One region of the Shewanella sp. 10N.286.51.B2 genome, then DNA from elsewhere that is predicted to be linked to it. Evidence: predicted binding sites of a transcription regulator. Region 1 holds the regulator's gene; the other holds the start of a gene.
The links. The regulator ArgR, encoded in region 1, controls arginine synthesis, uptake and breakdown. The targets are predictions, from matches to a motif close to ANTGAATANNTATTCANT.

Region 1 (5,578 bases):
GTGTAATCGCTTTTGGTTTGATCGTAATCATTACGCGAAACCACCCCTTGCTCAACCAAAGATGCATTACGCTCGAACAGAACTTTAGCTAATTCAAATTGCGCCTGAGCGACAGCCAATTGCTGTATATAAATAGCGCCATCAAGTTGCGCAAGCACTTGGCCGGGCTCCACGGCATCGCCGGGGCGCACAAAAATGTCAGCAATTTCACCAGCAACCCTAAAAGATAAAGCGGCTTTTTCTGAGGCTTTTACTTCACCAGGTAAAAATCGTTCTCGAAAATCACTGCCCACATCAATTTGCAGGACTTTAACGGGCCTGGGGTCAAATGATGCAGCTGTTGTAGTCTGCTCAGCAGCAGTAGAATACGCGAGAAAGGGACTGGTTAAAGCCACCAAGGAGAACACGAGTAAAGAAGAAAATTTACAGGGCTTCTTCATTTTTTGCTCCGAAACATTTTAGTTAACTAGATAATAACATTCAAAAACTTACAATAATAGCGACTATAAGCCAGCAACAAAGATCTAAACAAGCACATTTGACGTATTATTCATTGTAGTAACTTATTGAGTTAATTTAGAACTTAGTAATTAACCATAGAGGTATCGAGATGGAATTACGGATTTTTTACGACAGTGCCTGCCCCTTATGCAGCAATGAAATGCAACAATTAAAGCAACATGACCGCTTGCACAAAATTGAGCTGGCTGATTTAAACCAAGACGGTTTTGCCGAAAAGTATCCCCATATCGACTTAGAAAAAGCCAACAAAATTTTGCATGCAGAAACCAACCATGGCGAAATATTACTGGGACTGGATGTGACGGCAAAAGCTTGGGCACTTACAGGAAAACATCAATGGGTACAGTTATTGCGCTTACCTTGCATCAAACCATTAGCCGATGTGGCTTATCTTGGTTTTGCAAAACACCGCTACAAATTATCCTACCTGTTAACCGGTAAGCAGCGCTGTGAAGATGGTAGCTGTAGCATCAAATAGTGAGTTAACTGCTTAAAGCCATAGCTACAATCAGCCATCAACCCAAGGAGATTTACTTGAGCCAATCATTCACTGCAAATTCAGGCTCAGTTGCGTTAATCATTGGTGCATCTTCTGGGATTGCAAAGGCCATTATTGCAGCACTGATTAAGCAAGATACGGCAACTGACATAAAGCACCTCATCAGTATCAGCCAATCTGCAACTGCTGAGACGAAATTGGCTAATGAAAGTACTAACCCCATAACTCAGCAACATATTAGCTGCGATTATTCAGCAGACGCCATTGCCACACTGTGCCAGCAATTGCAGCCGTTTAAAGGTAAAATTACTCGGGTATTTATTTGTAATGGCAGATTGCACAATCAGTATCAAATGACTGGCGCAGCAACAGGGAGCGCCTCAGAAAACACAGTTTCTAAAACTCTCCCCTTTAAAACAATAGCCCCTGAAAAGCGCTTAGAAGATGTTAACCCTGAGGCAATGCAGGCTTTGTTTGAGTCAAACACCATTACCCCTATGCTGTGGCTACAGTATTTAGTCAAACTGGTTGCAGGTAAACAGGGCTGTATTATTAATGTGCTCAGCGCCCGAGTAGGCAGTATTAGTGATAATCGCTTGGGAGGATGGTATAGCTATCGCGCTTCAAAAGCTGCGCTAAACATGCTAATTAAAACCGCGGCGATTGAATATGCTCGGCGTGCCAAAAACGTAAAGCTCATTGCTTTTCATCCCGGCACCACAGACACCCCATTATCCAAACCTTTTCAGGCCAAAGTGCCCGCTGAAAAATTATTTACTGCTGAATTTGTCGCGTCGCAATTACTGAATATCAATAACGCAATTAAGGAAGCTGGAAGCTGGAAGCGAAAGTAGTGAAGATGACAACGCTGAAATTGACCGAATTTACTACGATGGACAAGCCAGCTTTATTGATTGGCAAGGAAAACTGATTAGTTGGTAAAGGGCTTAGGTCTTTTTCCCTTGCAGCAACTTTAGCCTGTCAGCAACAAAAATGCGAAGCCAAAGGCTTCGCATTTTTATCGGTAAATCAAGTTATCAATAATTGATAAGCTTAAATTTACTTAACGAACTCAACACCAAGTTTGATGTCGCCGTTTAATGTATCAAGCATTGCATCACGGGCATTAGCTTCAAATGCGCTAACATCGCCGTATGGTAATACTTTTTCTACGCCGTTTTTACCAAGTAATACAGGTTGTGCGAAGAAGTCAGCATGTTCACTGCCGCCATCAACATAAGCACATTCAACCACGTTAGCTTCGCCTTGTAGGCCGCGAACCAATGATAGGCCAAAGCGACATGCCGCTTGACCCATAGACAGAGTCGCACTACCGCCACCCGCTTTAGCTTCAACAACTTCAGTACCCGCATTCTGGATACGTGTTGTTAGCGCTGCAACTTCTTCATCAGTAAAGCTTACGCCTTCAACTTGTGAAAGAAGTGGCAGAATAGTCACACCACTGTGGCCACCAATAACGTTGATGTTTACATCAGCAACGTTTAGCCCTTTAAGGTCAGCGATGAAGGTTTCAGAGCGGATAACATCAAGTGTCGTCACACCGAATAAACGGTTCTTATCGTAAACACCTGCTTTTTTAAGTACTTCAGCCGCAATAGCAACAGTAGTATTTACTGGGTTAGTGATAACGCCAATTAATGCTTTAGGGCAAGTTGCCGCCACTTTTTCAATAAGGTTTCTTACGATACCCGCATTGATATTAAATAGATCTGAGCGATCCATACCAGGCTTACGCGCAACACCTGCAGAGATAAGAACAACATCAGCGCCAACTAGCGCAGGAGTTGGGTCTTCACCAGCAAAACCAGCCACTTTTACATCTGTAGGGATGTGGCTTAAGTCAACTGCAACACCTGGAGTAACAGGAGCGATGTCATATAAAGACAACTCTGAACCTGCAGGAAGTTGAGTTTTTAATAGTAAAGCTAAGGCCTGGCCGATACCGCCAGCAGCACCAAGTACAGCTACTTTCATGATGATCTCCAATTACGTTCTAGTGATTGACTTCAGTCTGGTCTGTGACACAGATCATGTTTTCTTGTGGCGTCACATTACTGGATCACAGCGAGGATTTCAATTATCCCTTAGTAGATCACACTAATTTCCTTATTCTATGATATGTATATAAATAATGACTAATTTAGCCAGTAATAGCTAAAATGAATTTTTATTCACCAATTTAGCTTATTTCTTGACTTGATGCGTTTATCTATTCAGAATGAGCTACTTTTTTGAATAAAATCTATTCTTTTTAAAAATTACTATAAGACGAAAAAAATATGCCAGCGACTAAGAATCAGGATGAACTCGTAAAGACGTTTAAGTCGATATTAAAGGAAGAGCGCTTTGGTAGCCAAAGTGAAATCGTAATCGCACTGCAAGCAGAAGGTTTTGGCAATATTAACCAGTCAAAAGTTTCCCGTATGCTAAGTAAGTTTGGTGCAGTACGTACCCGTAATGCTAAGCAAGAAATGGTATATTGTTTACCCGCTGAGTTAGGTGTGCCAACAGCAGGCAGCCCTGTTAAAAACTTGGTATTGGATGTGGATCATAACCAAGCGATGATCGTAGTCAGAACCAGCCCCGGCGCAGCGCAGCTTATTGCCCGATTATTAGACTCGATAGGTAAGCCTGAAGGGATTTTGGGGACTATTGCTGGTGATGACACTATCTTTATTTGTCCTTCAAGTATCAAAACCATTGATGATACCTTAGAAACGGTAAAATCACTGTTTGGCTATAGTGAATAGCCCTCTTAGCAAATAACACCTTCACGATTTATTGAGCCATTAAAAAAGCAGCCTTAGGCTGCTTTTTTGGTTTTAACAGTGCGTAAGTGTTAAATTGAGGCGATTTCAGCATCGGTGAGAAAACGCCATTCGCCTTCTTCTAAATCAGCATCAAGTTCAATTTCACCCACAGCTTCACGATGTAAATTGACCACCCGATTCCCCACAGCAGCAAACATACGCTTCACTTGATGGTACTTACCTTCGCTGATAGTTAATCTGGCATGGTATTCATCAATGATCTCTAGCAGCGCCGGTTTAGTTAAGCCGTCTTCACTTTTTAATTGGATCCCTTCGGCAAAGGTTTCCACCAATGCAGGATCAAGTGATGCAGCAGCTTCGATAAGGTAACGTTTACCGCAATCTTTTTTAGGTGAGGTGATTTTATGTGACCACTGGCCATCGCTGGTGATCAGCACCAAACCTGTGGTGTCCACATCTAAACGCCCAGCAATATGCAGGGTATCGACTTTTTCAATATCCATTAATCCCAACACCGATTGATATTCTTCATCAATGGTTGAGCAAATGGTATCAACAGGCTTGTGCATCATGATGTAGCGCTCGCCCACGATCTTAATTTGACGACCTTCGATACACACTTCAGTATCATCTTTCACTTTAAAGCTCGCGTCTTTAACCACGTCACCATTACAGGTCACTTCACCTGACTTGATAACTCTTTTTGCTAATGAACGAGTCAGCTCGGTGCTCTCGCAGATAAATTTGTCTAAACGCATATATAAAACCAAGTGAAAACTAATTGGTCGCTATTATGAGCTGTTGGCTAGCAAATAGAAAACGATAAATGGCCACTGTAACATTCTGGTAATTTTTAGTTACACAACACAGTCAATAAATGCTCAATTTATCACTAAAAGCCTAGCCTTAGCCCTTGTTAAGTGCCCCTGTTAAGACTTAACATGTTGGTCACATAAAACTGTCTTAAGGCAGTGAACAATAAAAACAGCTCAAAATTAAGGCCGATAAAAAGGCTTCACTCTTCAATGCATAGGGAAACAACATGAAAAAGCTAGTTATCGGTGGGCTTTGCGCCTCACTTATCGCAGGCCTTAGTGCCTGCAATTCAGATAAAGCAGTCACTGAATCCGCAGCACCAGAAGTCGCTAAAACAGAAACCGCAGTTGCCGTTGAAAAAGCCCTTACCTCAGGTATTAGCTTTGACAATATGGACAAGTCAGTTCGCCCACAAGATGATTTTTACCTCTACGTAAATGGCGGCTGGTTAAACACCGCGGAAATCCCTGGTGACCGCACCAATATCGGCGCCTTTTACGACTTGCGCGAAAATGCCCGTGACGACGTTAAAGCCATCATCGAAGATGTCAGTGCAAACCCAGATCTTAAAATGGGTACTGATGAGCAAAAAGTGGCCGATCTTTACCGTTCATTTATGGATGTTGAAACCTTAAATAAATTAGGTATTAGCCCAATCCAAGCTGAATTTGCCCAAATTGCCGCGCTAAAAGATAAAAATGAATTAACCGCCTATTTTGGCGAAAGCCAAGTTAATGGTGGCGGCACACCATTAGCGTTTTATGTCAATGTTGATGCTAAAGATTCAAGCCGTTACGCCACCCATATTTGGCAATATGGTCTTAGCCTTCCTGAAAAAGATTACTACTTCAATGAAGAAGAGCGCTTCGTTAATATTCGTAGCAAATACCTTGAGCATATCGAGAAGATGTTTGACCTTGCCGGCCTTGAAAATGGCAAGCAAGCAGCG
Region 2 (5,578 bases), on a different contig from region 1:
CGCCAACTTTACGGGCGACTTCTACTTGCGCCTTAGCAATAATTGGACGCGCCATTGAGGTACCCAGTAAGTACGTACCTTCATAGATAGCACCTGTGGCAATAGTCGGATAAATATAATCAGCCACCAGCTCTTCTTTTAAATCGACGATATAACACTCTGAAGCACCTGATGCGATGGCTTTTTCATATAAACCTTCAAGTTCTTCTGCACCTTGACCAACATCAGCACAAAAGGCGACAATTTCACAATTATCATAGGTTTCTTTTAGCCATGGGATAATCGCTGAGGTGTCTAATCCACCCGAGTAAGCTAATACGACTTTTTTAATATTTGGTTGTGCTGCAATTGACATGGTAATTCCTAACGTAAATTTGTTTTATAAAAGCTCGCTAACGCCAGCTGATGAAAATATGATTTATTAACCTAACAAAGTAACCAATACGGCGTTTTGTGCATGCATTCTGTTTTCTGCTTGCTGGAGGATAAGTGAACCTTCACCATCCACTACTTCTGCTGTTGCTTCCACTTCACGGTAAGCTGGCAAACAATGCATAAAGTAATTGGCACCTACCTTATTCATTAATTCACTATTAACTTGATAAGGCTTAAATTTCGCTTCAATTTCTGCCATTGAAGTATTGTCGCCCATTGAGATCCACGTATCTGTGTATATGGCATCTTGCGGGCCCATTTCACTCACATCCGAGGTCAAGATAAGCTTGCCACCATGCTTGGCAGCCAAAGCTTGTACTTCACAGACAATATTGCCGTCAGGGAAGTGGCCTGGCGGGCAAACTACAGTCATGGTCGCACCTAAGATAGCAGCGCCATACATCAAAGAGTGTGTCACATTGTTACCATCACCTAGGTAAGCTAATTTCACTTTACTTACATCATCAAACTTCTCTGATAAGGTCAAAAAGTCTGCTAAGCCTTGGCAAGGGTGGTACAAATTACATAGCGCATTAATCACCGGAACTGACGCATGTTCAGCAAGACCCGCAATAGTTGTATGCGAAAAAGTTCTTGCTACAATCGCATCTGCCCAGCACGAAATGTTAGTCGCAAAATCAGATACTGGCTCACGTTTGCCTAATACACCATTTTGTTGATCAAGATAAACTGAATGACCACCTAGCTTGTTAATACCGATATCAAAACTTACTCGAGTACGCAGTGATGGCTTTTCAAATAACATCACCACACTTTTGCCTGCCAGCGCTTGATTATAATCAGCTGGGTTTGCTTTAATTTTTTTCGCCAAAGCCAGTAAGTCTAATAGCTGGGTTTGCGACAAGTCTTTAAGTGATAATAAGTGTTCCATTAGCTTTGCTCCTAAGGCTGAATTTGAGTGCCAACGGATTGTCCGTTAGTTAATGCTATTAATTGTTGGGGTTGTTTCCATGAGGCGACCTGTACGGCTTTGCCCATCCATTGAGCGACCTCTAATGCCGCTTCAACTTTTACTTTCATGCCTTTTTCAATCACACCTTGCTCCACAAGCGAGCTAATTTGTTGTTGATCTAATTGGGCAATTAACTCACCTTTAGCATCAAGTACACCGGGTACGTCTGACAATAACACCAGCTGACCGGCAACGAGTTTAGCTAATGCGGTAGCGGCTTGATCGGCATTGACATTCAGCATATCGCCCGCTGGTGAAATCGCGATTGAACTGCAAATAGGTAACCAGTTTTGCGACAATAAATAAGTTAAATAACTCGGATCATTCGGTGATACTTCCCCCACCAAACCTAACTTTTCATGTTTAATTTTGGCATTGACGATATTGCCATCAGCCAAGCTCATGCCCACACTGACGATGCCAGCTTTAATTGCCGCGGCCTGTAAAATTTTATTCGATGTGCCTGCCAAAGCGCCAACAACAATCGGGATCTGATCAGCAGGGGTAACACGCAGGCCCTCAAGCTTAATCGTTTGCTTGCCATTAGCTTCAAGCTGTTCATCGACCAAGCAACCACCGCCGTGAACAAAAATCACTTTCTGCCCTTGCTGCATCATTTCAGCAACTACTGACATCAACTCTGCCATGCCAGGCTCTGATTGCAACAGCGCGCCACCCACTTTAAGTACGATAACAGGGTTGGTATTAGACATAATCAAGGCTCCTGTTATAGACCGAAGTGAATATTAATGCACTGCAGACCTTGGCTTGCAGCGCCTTTCATTAAATTATCAATGGCGCTAGCGACCACTAGGTAATTGCTTTGCGGGTCAAACTTCCAGCCCACGATACAATTGGGTGTTAGCACCACATCATCGACTTTAGGAAATTGGTTATGCTTTACGCTCACCAGTGGCGAGTCATCATATACGCCATAAGCTTTAGCAATGTCAGCTTCTGTAGTACCCGCTTTAAGTTGCACAGTAATGGTGGCTAAAATTCCACGCTTAAAATTACCTAAATGCGGGGTAAAGATAACTTCTTGACCCAGCTGGGTGGCGATTTCTGGTTGATGTCTATGCCCTAATACACCATAGGGGGTTAAGCTGACTTCACAAAAACTGGTATGCAATTGGGCTTTTCTGCCTGCACCGGTCACACCACTGACTGCGTTAATTACAGGGTAAGCATCAGTTAACAATGGTTTTAATGGTTTTAGCGCTGTGAGTGATGCAGTTGGATAACAACCTGGCACAGCAATCATTTTGCTATTAGCAATGGCTTGCGCGTTCCATTCTGCTAGGCCGTAAACCGCATCAGCAAGCACTGCTGCTTGAGTATGTTCAAAACCATACCATTTAGGATATTGAGCGGTATCAGCAAACCGATATGCGCCACTTAAATCAAATACAGCTAAACCTTGGTTATAAAAGAATGCGGCCAATTCCAAACTAACTGAATGCTCTGTTGCTAATACAACAGCGTCAGCTTGATCAACGATGGCTTGTTTAGCATCAGCCGATAACGGTGACAGAGGAATTTGAATGTGTTGATAACTCGGGTATAGATCTGCTAATAACCGGTCTTTATCTAGGCTGTTTTCAGAAACATATAAGCCTTGGATCGATAGTGACGCTTGCGCATCAATAAGAGCGGTGATTTGTGCTCCGGTATAACCACTAGCACCAATTATTGCGATTTTTTTCATTATGTTGTCATCTTTAAGTCAGTAAACTATTAATTTTTATTTGAAATATGAGCAGGGTGCTCGAGATTAAAACTATCGTCGAGAATAGTTTACTTTGGGATCTGTTACAGTGAATTGAATCGCAATTACATACATATCTATAGTTCTTAAATATTTATCAAGTTATGGTGAATTCCTTAGCTGTTTGCTAGACTAACACAAAACATTACTTATGCAATAATTATGAATGATTATTTAATTAAATATTTATAAAAGGCCCTTATGAACTCACTACCAGAATTAAAAGATGCTTTTAAACAGTTGATTGCACTACCTTCAATCAGTGCCTTAGAAGTAGAACAAGATATGAGTAACCATGCAGTTATTGCACTGCTACAGTCTTGGTTTAGCGACATGGGGTTTGACTGCACAATTAGTACTGTCGCTGATAGCAGAGGTAAACAAAACCTTGTCGCCACCATTGGTTCTGGCAAAGGCGGCTTGTTATTAGCTGGCCACACCGATACCGTTCCCTTTGATGAAGGTCGTTGGAGCCAAAGTCCATTTGAATTAACTGAGAAAGACAATCGCTGGTATGGCCTAGGTACCTGCGATATGAAAGGCTTTTTTGCCCTAATCATGGAAGCGTTAAAAGACATCCCATTAACTGAGTTAAAGCGTCCATTACATATTTTTGCCAGTGCCGATGAAGAAACCACCATGAATGGCGCTAAAGCCTTTGCTGAATCAACATCTATAGCACCAGATTATGCCATTATCGGCGAGCCAACCAGCTTAAAGCCGGTGTATATGCATAAAGGCCATTTAGCCCAAGGTATTCGCGTTATTGGTCGCAGTGGTCATTCATCAGATCCTGCACGTGGGCTTAATGCCATCGAGATAATGCATCAAGTCACAGGTCAGTTAATAAAGCTCAAGCAACACTTAAGTGAAAACTACCGAGAAGATGCCTTTAGCGTGCCCTACCCAACCATGAACTTTGGCCATATTCACGGCGGCGATGCAGCCAACCGTATTTGTGGCTGCTGCGACTTACACCTTGATATTCGCCCACTGCCCGGTATTGAATTAGCTGATTTAGAGTTAATGGTCATTAACTACCTTGCTGAAATTAATAAGCAATATCCAGGCAGTATTGAAGTACGCACCTTATACCCAGGCTCTGAGTCATTTGCAGGAAAAGCTGATAGTTATTGGACCAAGCTGGTTACTGAGCTTGCTAATAGCCAAGCTGAAGTGGTTAATTACGCCACTGAAGCGCCTTATATAAATCAATTAGGCTGTCAAACATTAGTACTTGGCCCCGGGAGTATCAATCAGGCCCATCAGCCCGATGAATATATTGGCCTTGAATATTTAACCCCAACGGTTGAGCTCATTAAAAAACTGATTTATCAAGCTTGTATTAAATAACAACAAGCAGATTAATGGCTTTTGAATTTATCTCATCAGCCATTGACCAAGCAGTTGTCGCTCGCTATTGTGCTAAAGCTTATGGAAAAATTGTCACCGCTTATTAAGTAACTTATGGAGTAATTATGGCAGATCAAACCGCCGATATGTATGCATCCTTGCGTTCTAATGTCAGCAACTTAGGACAAATTTTAGGTGATACTATGCGCGATCATCTTGGTGAAGGTTTTCTCGAAAAGGTCGAGCAAATCCGCATTTTGGCTAAAGAATCCCGCCAAGGAAATGCAGAATCACGCCAACAGATGCTCATTTTACTCAACTCGCTTCCTGATGAAGAATTAGTTCCTTTTGCCAAAGCCTTCAATCAATTCCTTAATTTGGCGAATATCGCGGAGCAATTCCATACCATTAGCCGTAATTGTGATGAGCTTGTATGTACACCGGATCCAGTAGAGCAGCTACTTGGACGAATGCTTAACAGCAGCTCCAATGAGCAAGAGGTTATTCAGTGTCTTGAAAACCTCGATATCGATTTAGTACTCACAGCACATCCCACCGAGATTTCACGTCGCACCCTCATTCAAAAATACTCCGCGGTGGTCGATTGTCTGACAGAGCAAGAAAATCAGCAACTAACTGAGCGAGAAATAGGCCAATCTCATTTACGCTTACGCCAGCTCATCGCACAAATATGGCATACCAATGAAATTCGTCATGACAGGCCAACCCCTGTTGATGAAGCTCGCTGGGGACTTAGCACAATTGAAACATCACTATGGCAAGCTGTACCCGACTTCTTACGCCAGCTCAATGATCATGTACAAGCTAAAACGGGCAAACAAATTTCCACAGACATATGCCCAGTACGTTTTTCTAGCTGGATGGGCGGAGATAGAGACGGTAATCCATTTGTTACCTCAGTCGTCACACAAGAAGTATTACTACGAAACCGCCATGCTGCCGCACGCTTATACCTCAAAGATATCGTTAAGCTGATTAATGAATTATCCATGGAAGATGCCAGTGAAGAACTGATGGCATTAACCAAT

Region 2: argC (N-acetyl-gamma-glutamyl-phosphate reductase) is a predicted target of ArgR. The motif match lies at 3,338-3,355, and genes of this name have one in related genera.

Annotation. Positions count from the first base shown of each region.
Region 1 is NZ_JBFRKH010000041.1:15,877-21,454, forward strand. It holds gene AB4140_RS11245 (efflux RND transporter periplasmic adaptor subunit) at 1-440, opposite strand, end outside; gene AB4140_RS11250 (thiol-disulfide oxidoreductase DCC family protein) at 611-1,000, shown strand; gene AB4140_RS11255 (SDR family NAD(P)-dependent oxidoreductase) at 1,057-1,875, shown strand; gene mdh (malate dehydrogenase) at 2,081-3,016, opposite strand; gene argR (transcriptional regulator ArgR) at 3,322-3,792, shown strand; gene rsuA (16S rRNA pseudouridine(516) synthase RsuA) at 3,882-4,571, opposite strand; gene AB4140_RS11275 (M13 family metallopeptidase) at 4,856-5,578, shown strand, end outside.
Region 2 is NZ_JBFRKH010000050.1:33,340-38,917, forward strand. It holds gene AB4140_RS13970 (argininosuccinate synthase) at 1-355, opposite strand, end outside; gene AB4140_RS13975 (ornithine carbamoyltransferase) at 422-1,327, opposite strand; gene argB (acetylglutamate kinase) at 1,339-2,121, opposite strand; gene argC (N-acetyl-gamma-glutamyl-phosphate reductase) at 2,136-3,116, opposite strand; gene argE (acetylornithine deacetylase) at 3,378-4,529, shown strand; gene ppc (phosphoenolpyruvate carboxylase) at 4,655-5,578, shown strand, end outside.